3 regions of the Mucilaginibacter terrenus genome follow, and region 1 is predicted to be linked to each of the others. Evidence: riboswitches for the same ligand, from Rfam matches in the RefSeq annotation. Region 1 holds a riboswitch; each other region holds the start of a gene.
What was found. A riboswitch is a leader RNA that binds a small molecule or an ion and turns the genes downstream of it on or off. The one in region 1 is predicted to bind S-adenosylmethionine.
Positions count from the first base shown of each region.

Region 2: another riboswitch for S-adenosylmethionine. It lies ahead of DYU05_RS09500 (peroxiredoxin); the one in region 1 lies ahead of metH (methionine synthase).
Region 3: another riboswitch for S-adenosylmethionine. It lies ahead of DYU05_RS17725 (SusC/RagA family TonB-linked outer membrane protein); the one in region 1 lies ahead of metH (methionine synthase).

Region 1 covers NZ_QWDE01000002.1:678,303-682,727, reverse strand. The annotation lists gene DYU05_RS13720 (S41 family peptidase) at 1-117, opposite strand, end outside; gene murQ (N-acetylmuramic acid 6-phosphate etherase) at 224-1,027, shown strand; gene DYU05_RS13710 (hypothetical protein) at 1,111-1,677, shown strand; gene DYU05_RS13705 (Bax inhibitor-1/YccA family protein) at 1,769-2,506, shown strand; SAM riboswitch class I at 2,862-2,972, shown strand; gene metH (methionine synthase) at 3,102-4,425, shown strand, end outside.
Region 2 covers NZ_QWDE01000001.1:2,124,523-2,128,947, forward strand. The annotation lists gene DYU05_RS09490 (carbohydrate binding family 9 domain-containing protein) at 1-923, opposite strand, end outside; gene DYU05_RS09495 (class I SAM-dependent methyltransferase) at 1,070-1,681, shown strand; tRNA gene DYU05_RS21105 (tRNA-Cys) at 1,743-1,813, opposite strand; gene DYU05_RS09500 (peroxiredoxin) at 1,828-2,463, opposite strand; SAM riboswitch class I at 2,624-2,738, opposite strand; gene DYU05_RS09505 (PAS domain-containing sensor histidine kinase) at 3,180-4,425, shown strand, end outside.
Region 3 covers NZ_QWDE01000004.1:88,058-92,482, reverse strand. The annotation lists gene pta (phosphate acetyltransferase) at 1-817, opposite strand, end outside; SAM riboswitch class I at 1,087-1,192, shown strand; gene DYU05_RS17725 (SusC/RagA family TonB-linked outer membrane protein) at 1,506-4,425, shown strand, end outside.

The sequences.
Region 1 (4,425 bases):
GGACGAGGTGGTAAAAAAGCGGCGGCCCGACCGTTTGTCGGTAATGAAAATACCAAGGCCAATACCAATAAGCAGTAAAATAAGAGTGCGGAATATTACCGCTGCCGTGTGTTTCATCAGATGTATCTACGACAAATTTAATCATTACGCTTCAGCACCTATAATTTATATCATCTTCGTTGCTTTGTGTAATTTTGTTCAATTTTGCTAAAAATACCTGCTAATGGAACGCACTACCGAAAAGGATTCTAATTACACCGGGCTGGAGCATATGCCCCTGGGCGAACTGCTGCGCAACATCAACAACGAAGACAAGACCGTTCCGCTTGCAGTAGAAAAGGCGCTGCCCCAAATAGAAGCGCTTGCTGCTGTTGTTACCAAGAAAATGCGGGCTGGTGGCAGGTTGTTTTACATTGGCGCGGGCACCAGCGGCAGGCTGGGCGTGGTTGATGCTTCGGAGTGCCCGCCAACTTTCGGCGTTCCGTTTGACTGGGTAGTGGGAATTATCGCAGGAGGGGATACCGCTATACGTAAAGCAGTAGAATTTGCCGAAGATGATACAGAGCAAGCCTGGCGCGACCTGCAAGCTTTTGACATAAACAAAAGCGATGTAGTGGTTGGCATAGCGGCATCGGGCACTACCCCGTACGTGATAGGCGGCCTTAAAACAGCCAACGAAAAAGGGGTAGCAACAGGATGCATTGTTTGTAACAGCGGCAGCCCAGTAGCAAGCGTGGCACAATACCCCGTAGAAGTAGTAACCGGACCAGAATTTGTAACCGGAAGCACCCGAATGAAGGCAGGTACGGCACAAAAGCTGGTGCTGAACATGCTGAGCACAAGCGTAATGATACAATTGGGCCGTGTTAAGGGTAATAAAATGGTAGATATGCAGTTAAGCAATAATAAGCTGGTAGACAGGGGGACCCGGATGGTGATGAACGAGACTGGTTTAGACGAGCAAACCGCCGCCAGGCTGTTAAAAGAACACGGCAGTGTACGTAAAGCTGTAGAAGCTGCAAGGTAGTACGCAGATATGCAAATTCAATAAATGATTAAAAAACTTAAAGCCTCTCCCTTCAGGGGAGGTTTGGTGGGGGCTTAGGGTAAATGCACGAGATAGAACCATATTATAAATGGCGCGATGATTACATAGCATCGGAGGACGAGCATTCGCCCTTTTACGCCACACAGTATAACGAATTTGAGTACGATAAGCAGATATACAACTACCTGCTGCACCCGCAATGGGATTCGTTTGGCTCTAACACGTTATATATAAAGGTGTTGTACGTAGACTACGACCGCGGCTACACCATCATAGAAATGATAGGCGAATGGAACGATGCCATTAACAACGACATTATGATGCTCAAACGCGAAATACTGGAGCTGATGATGGATGAAGGGGTGAACAAGTTTGTGCTGATAGGCGAGAACGTTTTGAACTACCATTACTCTGACGATAGTTACTATGAAGAATGGTTTCAGGATGTTGAGGATGGATGGATAGCAGGCATAAACTTTAGGGAACATGTGCGCGACGAGTTCAGGCACAGCAATGTTGACTACTACATTAACTTTGGCGGTAGGCTCGACGACCTCGGCTGGCGCACATTAAAACCGCTGCAAGTATTTAAACAGGTAGAGGAACAGCTCCAAAAACGGCTCAATTAATAATTGATCATCCGCTTGCAAGCTTTAAAAAGTATTACAACATTTACAGCAATTATCACGTTTTAAACTCAAATAACATTTCAATAAGAAAATGGAAACCAAAACAACAAATTACGTTTACGATAGCGTAAGTCATATAGAGGATGCCGAAGCGTCGCGTAAATTCATTGCAAATGTATTTATGTGGATGTTTGTGGCGCTGGGGATATCATCGGTATGTTCTTATATCTTCGCCTTTAACCCCGACCTGAGCTCGATGTTGAGGAACAACGTTACCGGCCAGAGCAACCTGCTAGGCATAGCCGTTATGTTTGCCCCGCTTATATTTATTATCGTTGCAGGCTCACGCTTTCATAAAATGAGCTTTACTTCGCTCATCGTTCTCTTCATTGCATTTTCAGCAGTAATGGGTATCAGCCTTAGCTACATATTTTACAGGTACTCTATCGGTACTATTTCTACCGTGTTCATTACCTCATCAGTAGTGTTCGGCGTTATGGCAATAGGCGGGTATATTACCCATCAGGACCTTACCAAATTTGGTTCTATTATGATGATGCTGCTTGTAGGCATCATTGTAGCCAGTGTACTTAACTTTTTCATGCACAGCGACAGTCTAAGCGTGATCATTAGCTACATAGGTGTTGCAGTGTTTGTAGGCCTTACCGCTTATGATGTTCAAAAACTTAAGCGCCTTGGTGCCGAGATTGGCTACGCCGGCAACGACGCCAAAAAGATGGCCATTATGGGTGCAATAACCCTTTACCTCGACTTTGTAAACCTGTTCCTGTTCATGCTGCGCATATTTGGCGGCGGCAACCGCAGGTAACATTTTATCAACGCTATTTACAAAGGCTGCTCCTCAAAAAGGGCAGCCTTTTTTATGACAAATTTTAACCTGTAATTTATCCTATTACTTGCAAATAAAACTGAAAATAGCGTTGCAAAACAGTGTGGTTTTTAAAGAACATACATCACATTTTTCTTGAAAAACTGCTATCGCGTGCTTATTTCAGCATTTCTTACAGGTTTTATCCGGGTGTTCAAAAACGGGTGTTCAATAGCCGGGCACAAAAAAAGCTGAACACTTTTGCAGTTTTGAAGGGTAAATTATCCTAAGGCAACTTCCTGTATACCGGCAGGTGCGGCCTTGTACAATACAACATTAATTTTCATATTTGTAGTGCTTATGGAGAAAGGCGGAGGGATTAGACCCTGCGATGTCTTAGCAACCTGTGCTTACAAGGTGCTACATTCTACTTGGCCCAAACAACAATGGCCGGGAAAGATAAGCGAAAGTCAATACCGTACACCTGACTTTTCGATATAAGCCGTATATGCAGTTTCGAGTTTGCAGCAAGCAGTGATTGCCAATGCAACATGCGTATCTGCATACTGTTAACTGTCAACTGCTCACTGATACAATGGATATTAGAAAAGAACTGGAGAAAAGGATATTAGTGATTGATGGCGCTATGGGCACCATGATACAGCGCTACGAGCTTACGGAGGATGACTTCCGCGGTGAGCGCTTCCGCGATCATGCAAGCGACCTGAAGGGTAACAACGACTTGCTTAACCTTACGCGCCCTGATGTTATTAAAGCTATTCACTGCGAGTATCTGGAGGCTGGTGCAGACATTATAGAGACCAACACTTTCAGTACGCAGCGTATCTCTCTGGCTGATTACCATATGGAAGAGCTGGCTTACGAGTTAAGCTACGAAGGTGCCCGCTTAGCAAGAGAAGCAGCTGACGAATATACTGCTAAAGACCCGTCAAAGCCTCGTTTTGTAGCGGGTGCTGTTGGGCCTACCAACCGTACAGCTTCTTTGTCTCCTGATGTTAATGACCCTGGCTATCGTGCCGTTACCTTTGATGATCTTGCAGAAGCCTACTACGAGCAGGTACGCGGGTTAGTAGATGGCGGCTCGGACGTATTGCTGGTAGAAACCATATTTGATACATTGAACGCCAAGGCTGCACTGTTTGCCATTGATCGTTACAGGCATGAATGCAAAGCTGCAGGCAAAGACATGGCGGCATTCCGACCTACCGGTGGTGTAATGATCTCCGGTACTATTACTGATGCATCTGGCCGTACGCTTTCCGGGCAAACTGTAGAAGCTTTCTGGAATTCTGTAAGTCATGCCAACTTGTTATCGGTAGGACTGAACTGCGCCTTAGGTGCTAAGGAAATGCGACCGCACCTGGAAGAGCTTTCAGCTAAGGCAGGTGTGTACATATCGGCGTATCCTAATGCCGGTTTGCCAAATGAGTTTGGCGCTTATGATGAAACCCCGCACGAAACTGCCAACCAGGTAGATGACTTTATGGAGGCCGGTTTAGTTAACATAGTAGGCGGTTGCTGCGGTACTACCCCGGACCATATCCGCTGCATTGCCGAGAAAGCAGCTAAATATCCACCGCGCAAAAAACCGGAGATTGAGCCTTACCTGCGCCTGAGCGGCCTGGAAGCAGTAACACTTACACCGGAAACCAACTTCGTGAATATTGGCGAGCGTACCAACATCACCGGCTCACCAAAATTCTCTAAACTTATTCTGGCTGAAGATTACGAGGCGGCTCTGTCTGTTGCTTTACAGCAAGTTGAAGGCGGCGCGCAGGTGATCGACATCAATATGGACGAGGGAATGATAGACTCGGAAGCGGTGATGGTGAAGTTCCTAAACCTTGTTGCAAGCGAGCCGGATATTGCCAAACTGCCGATCATGATCGACTCCAGCA
Region 2 (4,425 bases), on a different contig from region 1:
TTCTCCGGGAAGAACAACTCGTAACGGTTAAGATTGATCACCTGCTGGTCTACATCCACCTGGGAGAAGTCCGGGTTAACCGTCAGGTCGAGATTAAGCGAAGAGGTAAGTCCGATCTTCACGTCGCCGCCAACATCTTTACGCCAATCGGTACCGGTGTGGTTGGTGTAATCTTTTGTTACACCGGCAAGTGCGTAAGGTATTACCGAGATATTGCTATTGGCCACCGGAGGCGCTTCGTCCCAAACAATAGTGCCGGTATAAGCCAGCGAAGCCGTTGGGAACTGCCTCGGCACCGGTGCCCATGCCGACTTTTCGGTTGTCTTCAGATCGTTACGACTGAAGTTTACCCCCCACTCGCGAATGCCCTTTTTGTATCTGATGGTCTTAAAAGGAATAGCCGCTTCAAAAACGTAGCGGTCCGGGTAGTTCTTCACTACAGAATACCATTTGTTGTCCCAGCTCAGGTCTACCTTGCTGCCCTCATACATGGTACCATCCCATTGTGCACCGGCTGCATTGGCGCCAAAGCTAAAACCATCTGTACGTGCGTCAAAGGGGTCAAGAAAAAAGATGAAATTATCGTTTTTACCAAAGTTGAAGTCACGCTTCAGCGACTCCACCATATACCCCGATGTAGGCTGATAACAAACCGCAGATATATAAAGGTTATCATCGTCATAGGTCATCCGCACGGTGGTGCGTACATTAGTCCGACTGGTATCCATTGGCAATACCATAGCAAAGTCGGTGGTCGTATCAGCAGCTTGCCAGCCGGCTTCATCCAGCAGGCCATCTATCTTAATTTTAGATGCACTGCGGTGTATCTGGTACCGATAATTGATATTTTTTTTCTGTGCGTAAGAGGTCAATGCAAGCAGACAGCAGCAGCCAAGCAGCAACGTAAATTTAAGTGTAGACACAGGGGCTTATTGGTATTTGGATGATTGGGGTACTCGGTAACAAGTATATCGATAATTTTAAGGAAATAAGCTTTCTTTTTAAAAATGAGCACGAAGTTTAAAGCCTATTGTGCAACCTGCAATCTTGTTATTCCTATATTTAGCGCATGCAAGACACCCTACAGCAACAGTTTGGTAATATCGATATTTACCTGTTCGATCAGCTGTTAAAAGGCACCTTTAGCAACTGCCAAACCATATTAGATGCAGGTTGCGGCGGTGGCCGTAATCTGATCTATTTCCTGCAGAATGGTTATAACGTATTCGGAGTGGACCCTAACCCCGATGCGGTGGCACAGGTGCGCGATATGGCTGCGGTGCTTGCACCTAATCTGCCATCTACAAACTTTATAGTGACACCTGCGGAAGACCTGCCCTTTGCTGATGCATCTTTCGACTTGGTCATCAGCAGCGCGGTACTGCATTTTGCCGAAACCATTGAACACTTTGATGCGATGGTCACCTCCATGTGGCGGGTGCTGAAACCGGGTGGTTACTTTTTTGCTCGACTGGCATCAGACATTGGTATAGAGGGCAAAGTTATGCCCTTGGGCAACAACCGTTACCTCCTTCCTGATGGTTCAGAACGGTTCCTGGTAAACCAGCAGATATTGCTGAACTATACCCGTGACTTAAACGGTGAATTATTTGAGCCTATAAAAACAACCAACGTGCAAAATCTCCGCTGCATGACTACCTGGTGCGTGCAAAAACTCTAATAAAAAAGCGACCGGCTCTTCCGCCGGTCGCTCCTGAAAACTATAGAACACTTTAAATCAGACGTCGTGGGTAGATTCGAACTACCGTATAAGGTTTTGCAGACCCTCACCTATCCTCTCGGCCACACGACTTTATCTTTCAGCCCTTATTTGTTAGGCTGCGGAGTTGTCCTGAGGTAAGGTTTTATCACCTTATGCCCCTTAGGGAACTTAGCCGGTATATCTTCTGTTTTGATGGATGGCAGCACTACTACATCTTCACCGTCCTTCCAATCTGCGGGAGTTGCCACACTGTGGTAAGCAGTTAACTGCAACGAATCTATCACCCTTAAAATCTCCTGGAAGTTACGTCCTGTTGATGCCGGGTAGCTGATGATCAGTTTAATCTTTTTATCCGGCCCTATTACAAACAACGAGCGTACTGTTGCGGTAAGAGAAGCGTTAGGATGTATCATATCATACGCTTGGGATATTTCCCTGCTCTCGTCTCCTATTATCGGAAAGGTAACCTCTACGCCCTGTGTTTCGTTGATATCGTTTATCCATCCTTTGTGCGATTCCACATTGTCAGTACTCAGTGCAATCACCTTTACATTACGTTTGTCAAACTCATCTTTTAACGATGCTGTTTTACCAAGTTCGGTAGTGCAAACAGGTGTATAATCCGCCGGGTGCGAGAATAGCACACCCCAGCTGTCGCCCAGGTATTCGTAGAAATCAATTTCTCCGTTTGATGTTTTTGCTTTAAAATTTGGGGCGTCGTCGCCAATGCGTAAGCTCATGTTTTTAATTTTATTAAGTTTTAAGTATCGGTTTGCTGCAATAAAGCTATGCAAATTGCAAACGTTTAACCAATAAAATCATCCAGGAAGAGTGTTGATGAAAGGCGCTAAATACAAGCCAAAAGGACGCTTTTACAAACGTTCTGTTTTCTGTTAAATCAGCTTATCTGTCCCCGTTTAGTGCGGAGCAGGAATTAGCACCTTACACTGGCTTAAAGCCGGTACAGGTTGCTAAGACATCATAGGGCCTTTCCCTCTGTCTTTCTGGATAAGTATATTTAAAGAACGATAACGACACAAATGTAGATATAAAATCTATAATTCCTATAGACTTTATAATTTTTTTTACTTTTTTAATCTAAGTGACTGACAAACAAATAAAAAATAATTTTTACAACACTTGGTGAAATAATGGATAACATTTAACTCGTTTTGTTGAGGTCCATATCATCCCCGTTTGTTGATGTCACAACCCTTTTAGATGTTACGACGTATAAAACAGTAAGTAATTTAATACTTTTAATATAACTATCGGTATAATGTTAAATATGAAATAATGCTGCGAAATAATTTATACATTAGCAAAGAAATATTATCTACCAAAAGTTAAATAAATTACAGATATCGATAATTATTAAACAATAGCGTTGTATGGGTACTAAAATTGTACCTGTATGTTTAATAAGGTATTTACTAAAAGAGAAGAAACGGGTTAAATGATGAGCAATTCGGTAACAGATAATTTTTCTGAAGAAAGTGCTGCACGACTTGCCCGTTTAATAAATAACGTAAATACCGGTATCTGGCAGTATGACCAGGTTACGCAAAAGGCGCAGTGGTCTGCCGGGTTTTACGCTTTACTTGGCTACAAGCCCGGCGACATCGAGTGCTCCTACAAAAACTTTTACGACAACCTTCTTTACCACGGGGACAAGGCTGCCTTTATAAAGGCTATCCATTATTCGGGGCCGGGGCCTGCGCCTGTTGCACAGGTCCGTTTGCTTACCAGGCATAAAGGCTACCAGTGGTTTGAAAGTACCGCTTTAAAGTACGATGGCGACGACGGCAGGTTTATATACGGAGTACTCAGCAATATTGATCATCACAAACTTACCGAACTAAAAGCCAAAAAAGCAGAGTTCTTGTACGCTGAAACCAGCCGCATTGCCAGAATTGGCGGCTGGGAAATAGATATACCAACAATGGGCCTGTATATGTCGCCTGAGATATTTGAGATATATCAGCTATACGGCGATGTTAATATGACCTTTGACGAGGCAATCAGCTTTTTTGAACCACAGTACCAGCCTGTAATTACCAAGGCGATTGACGATGCTATAAAACTCTGCAAACCATACGACCAGGAGATGCTGTTCCGTACGGCCAAAAACAATGTTATTTGGGTTAGGGCTAAAGGTGAGCCGATAATTGACGACGACGGCAAATGCGTCAAGGTGCGTGGCATTTTCCAGGACATTGATATCATTAAACGACGAGGCTTAAGTATGCAATCGTCTATCAACCTACTGGACGATCAAAACAAACGTTTGCAAAACTTCGCCTACATTGTTTCGCACAACCTTCGTTCGCATGCAGGCAATCTCAAATTCATGGTTAACCTTTTTGAAGAAAGCACAGCCGAAGCAGATAAGGAAGAGATTTTTTCTCACATAAAAACCATCAGCCACAGCCTGACGGCCACTATGGGTCATCTGGATGAGATTGTGAAAATACAATCAGAAATAGGCAAAGAGCGTAAGAACTTATCTTTTCAAAGTATTTTTAATAACGTGGTAGCTGCGCTGGACACCAATATACAGGCCGGCAAGGTTCAGCTTAAAACCGACTTTAGCCGAGCGCAAGAGATAAGTTATATTCCTGCTTATCTGGAGAGCATCTTTCAGAATTTGCTTACCAATGCAATTAAGTACCGCCACCCGCAGCGGCAGCCGATTATCACCT
Region 3 (4,425 bases), on a different contig from region 1:
GCAGCGAACTTATAATAATATCGCCGCGATCGCCCGGCGTCACAATCAGTACGTTCTCCTTTAAATAATTTAAAAAGTTTGGCACCTGCATGGCACCGGTTACAAAGTGATCTACCTGGTTGGCAAGATGTTCCCGGCCAAATAGTAAACGTCCGTTCAAACATTCAAAAATGTCGTTTACCGTGGGGTTTTCAAGTGTCTGCTCCGCAGGGATAACAGAAACCAAGATGTTCTCTGGCAGTTGCGCCACAAGCAATTGCTTCACATCAGCTGTTTGGGCAGATTGCACCCTGTTGGCCACCACGGCAAGCACTTGTATATCGTGCGACTGATAGGCTCTCCAAAAATTGAGTGTGTCCTGTACAATCTCGGCCGTGGTTTTATTATCGCCCGATACCAGCAGTAAAACCGGTGCATTCAGGTTTTTGGCAATTAACCTGTTGGTTTCAAACTCAAATGCTGTAGCCGGCCCAGCAAAATCGCTGCCTTCTACAACGGTGTAGTCATAAGCAGCTTCAAGGCTTTTAAACCTGCTGATGATCGCGTCCAGCATATCGCCTTGCCGCCCATCCTTCAGGTGTTGCATTGCATCTTGCCTGGTAAAAGCATAAGTATCTGCATATGCCTGCGGTAGTTGAAAGTGAGATAGAATAGTTTGAATATGGCTGTCCGGCTGTTCTTGCGGAGCAAGCGGTATTATAGGTTTAAAGTAACCTATTTTTTGTGCCCTACCCAGCAGCATGGCTACCAGCCCAAGTGCAATAACTGACTTACCACTGTAGGGTTCGGCAGAGGCTATATAAATGCTTTTAGTCAAAGTAATATTGTATAGTTTCCGGCAAAGGTAAAGCTTAACTGCTTGCAAATACCTGTCGTAAATTAATAAATAAGGTAATTTAAGTCACCTTGAAGGTCGTCTTAATTAACAGGTAGCACAGCATTAATGTTTATTCCTAAGGAACTGTTTTTACCATATCTGCTTGCACTGCTAACCCATTAAAGGGAGAATAATTTATTTTAAATAAAATCTATTAATTCTATAGTCTTTATATTTTATTCATATATTTGCATCGAAATAGTTCTTTATAGTTATCAAGAAAGACCGAGGGAAAGGCCCTATGACGTCTTAGCAACCTATACAATAAGTATAAAGGTGCTAATTCCTGTCTGCCATTGGCAGAAGAGATAATGTTTACAATACATGCTTAGCTGTCGGGCTTATCAGTACACAATATCTCCCCGGTGCAATCTTGATGGCTGAAAAGCAATATTGTTAATGCTATATTATTATGAAAACACCTTTTACATTTCGCTCGTTTTTAAATCACTCGCCATCATCATCTGCATGTTTCATGCAAGGCATGCGTTGTTGCTGCTAATTTAATTCCCCATCCTGCTGAGGCGTGCAGCCTCTGGTTATTCAAACATCCTTTACAATAGCTAATTGCAGTGCAGCTGCATTGGGCTTTCGTACAGGCATTTTTTACCTCTTACAATTAATAGTCATGTCCAAAATTTACAAGCTGTTTTTGGCGGCTTTACTGCCATTTTTCTTGCTGCAAACTACCTACGCCCAAACGGTTAAGGTTAGCGGCGTTGTCACCGCCCGGTCAGACGGGCAGCCGCTCCCCGGCGTTACGGTGGCTGTTCAGGGATCTACCAATGGTACTCAGACAGATGTACAGGGCAGGTTTTCCCTCAATGCAAAACCAAATGATGTACTCCGGATATCCTACTTGGGCTTCACCACACAACAGGTCACGGTTACACAGGCCGACGCACCGTTGCAAATAGTACTGGTAGAAGCCGCAAACTCGTTAAACGAGGTGGTGGTAACGGCGCTTAACATCAGCAAAGACAAAAAGTCGTTGGGCTACGCGGTACAAAGCTTAAAGTCGCGTGATATATCAGAAGCTAAAGAAAGCAACCTGGTAAACGCGCTTGCCGGTAAAGTTGCCGGTGTACAGGTTACCAACAGCCAGGGCGACATGGGATCATCACGTATAGTTATTCGCGGCGAAACATCGGTATCGGGTAACAACCAGCCACTGTTTGTGGTGGATGGCGTTATCGTAGATAACTCGCAGTTTCAGGGTGCTAACGGGTCAAGAGATTTCCCTAACGCAATTTCCGACCTCAACCCTGAGGATATAGAATCTATAAGTGTACTTAAAGGACCAAACGCTGCCGCACTGTACGGCTACCGCGCAGCTGCGGGTGTTATCCTTATAAAAACTAAAACAGGTAAGGGTGCCAAGGGCCTTGGTATCACTATCAACTCCAACACCAGCTTTGCAACCCTGAAGGTCTTCCCTGATTATCAAAACCAGTTTGGACAGGGATCCAACGGGAAATTTAGCTACGTGGATGGCAAAGGCGGAGGCGTTAACGATGGTGTGGATGAAAGCTGGGGCCCTCCATTGGATGGACGATTGATTCCGCAATTCAACTCTAACGGTGTTGCGGTGCCTTTTGTAGCGCATCCTAATAACGTACGCGATTTCTTCAACACAGGTGTCACCCTAAACAATGGTGTTGCACTTGCGGGCAGCGGCGACAAGTACGATTTTAGGTTGTCATACAACAACCTGCATCAAACTGGTGTGGTGCCTAATTCATCACTGGGCCGTAATTCATTTTTATTGAACACAACGTTCAGGCCAACACCAAAGCTTACCGTTACTACTATAGCTAATTACATAAAAGACGATGCAGGCAACCTTCCGGGTGCTTACGGCCGCAGGGCAACCAGCACCATGCTTCAGTTTACATGGTTTGGCCGCCAGGTGGATATAAGCCAGTTGAAAAACTACAGAAACCCTGATGGCAGCACCTTTAACTGGAACAACAGCTACTATAGCAACCCATATTTTATAGCTTATGAGAACACAGTTGGGCAGTATAAAGACCGCCTGATTGGCAGCATCGAGCTGAATTACAAAATTGGTGGCGGCCTATCTGCAAATTTTAGAACCGGTACCGACTTTTACAACGACCGTCGTAAAATAAAGGTGGCCTATGGTACTAATGGAACACCATTCGGTTCTTATGAAGAAGACGCTTATCACGTGAGCGAAACCAATACTGAAGGCCGGCTGCAGTACACTAAAAAGCTGAGCAAAGATTTCTCCCTTGATGCATTTATTGGTGGCAACATAAGCACAATTATAAACGAGCAGAACGACCAGATAGCACCTAAGCTGGCAGTTGCGGGCCTTTATACGTTGAGTAACTCACGTGATCCGCTGGTATCATCAAATTACTATGGCAAGCTTAAAACGTACAGCTACTTTGCATCGGCACAAATTGGATATAAGGACTATGCGTTCCTGAACCTTACCGGCCGTAACGACTGGTCGTCTACTTTACCTGTAGCAAACCTGTCTTACTTCTATCCGTCGGTGAATGGTAGTTTGGTACTATCTCAGGCGCTTGACTTTAAAAGTGACGCATTAAGTTACCTAAAACTAAGAGGTGGTTGGTCTAAAGTAGGTAAGGCCGCTACGCCTTATCAGCTCATCAACACATATAACTTTACAGCGCCTTTTGGCACCAATCCGCAGCAGAACGCTAATAGTATAGATCTTAACCCGAATTTAAAACCTGAGACAACAACCTCTGGCGAAGCTGGCTTTGAGGCCGGTTTCCTGCGCGATCGCGTACGGCTGGATGTAAGCGTTTATAATACAAACAGTATTAATCAGATACTTAACGTTGATGTTAGCCCTTCAACAGGTTATACGCAAAAGCTGATAAACGGCGGCCGTATAAATAATAAGGGCTTGGAGGTACAGTTAAGCGGCACGCCAATTAAAAAGAATGATTTCTCGTGGGATGTAACCGTGAACTATTCGCTTAACCGCAGCAAAGTAGTATCGTTAGATGAAGAAGGCAGGCTGCAAAGCTATATTTTAGGCACCAACCGTACGGTGCAGGTACTTGCCGCAGTGGGGAAACCTTACGGTACATTGTTTGGCAACGCTTACCAGCGTGATGCCGCCGGCAACATTGTTATAGATAACAGTGGTGTACCGGTTATCAACCCTACCAAGCAGTACCTGGGTAAGTACACACCTGATTTTTCCGGAAGCATTAACAACAGCTTCTCTTATAAAGGGATTAATTTAGGTTTCCTGGTGGATGCCCGGTTTGGAGGATCCATCTACTCTAATACCAACAGAACGGGAACTTACACGGGAGTGCTGGCATCAACGCTGCCCGGCCGAGGTGCACAAAACGGCGGATTAAGCTATTACTATCCCGGTAATAATACGTCAGCTACCGCGGTGCAGGTTAACGGAGGTGCTGCTGCACCAAATGGCGAAACTGTTTATGACGACGGTATGGTATGGAAAGGCGTAAAGGCAGACGGCACAGCAAACAGTAAGGTTATACCAGCACAGTCTTACTACAAAGGATTTACCA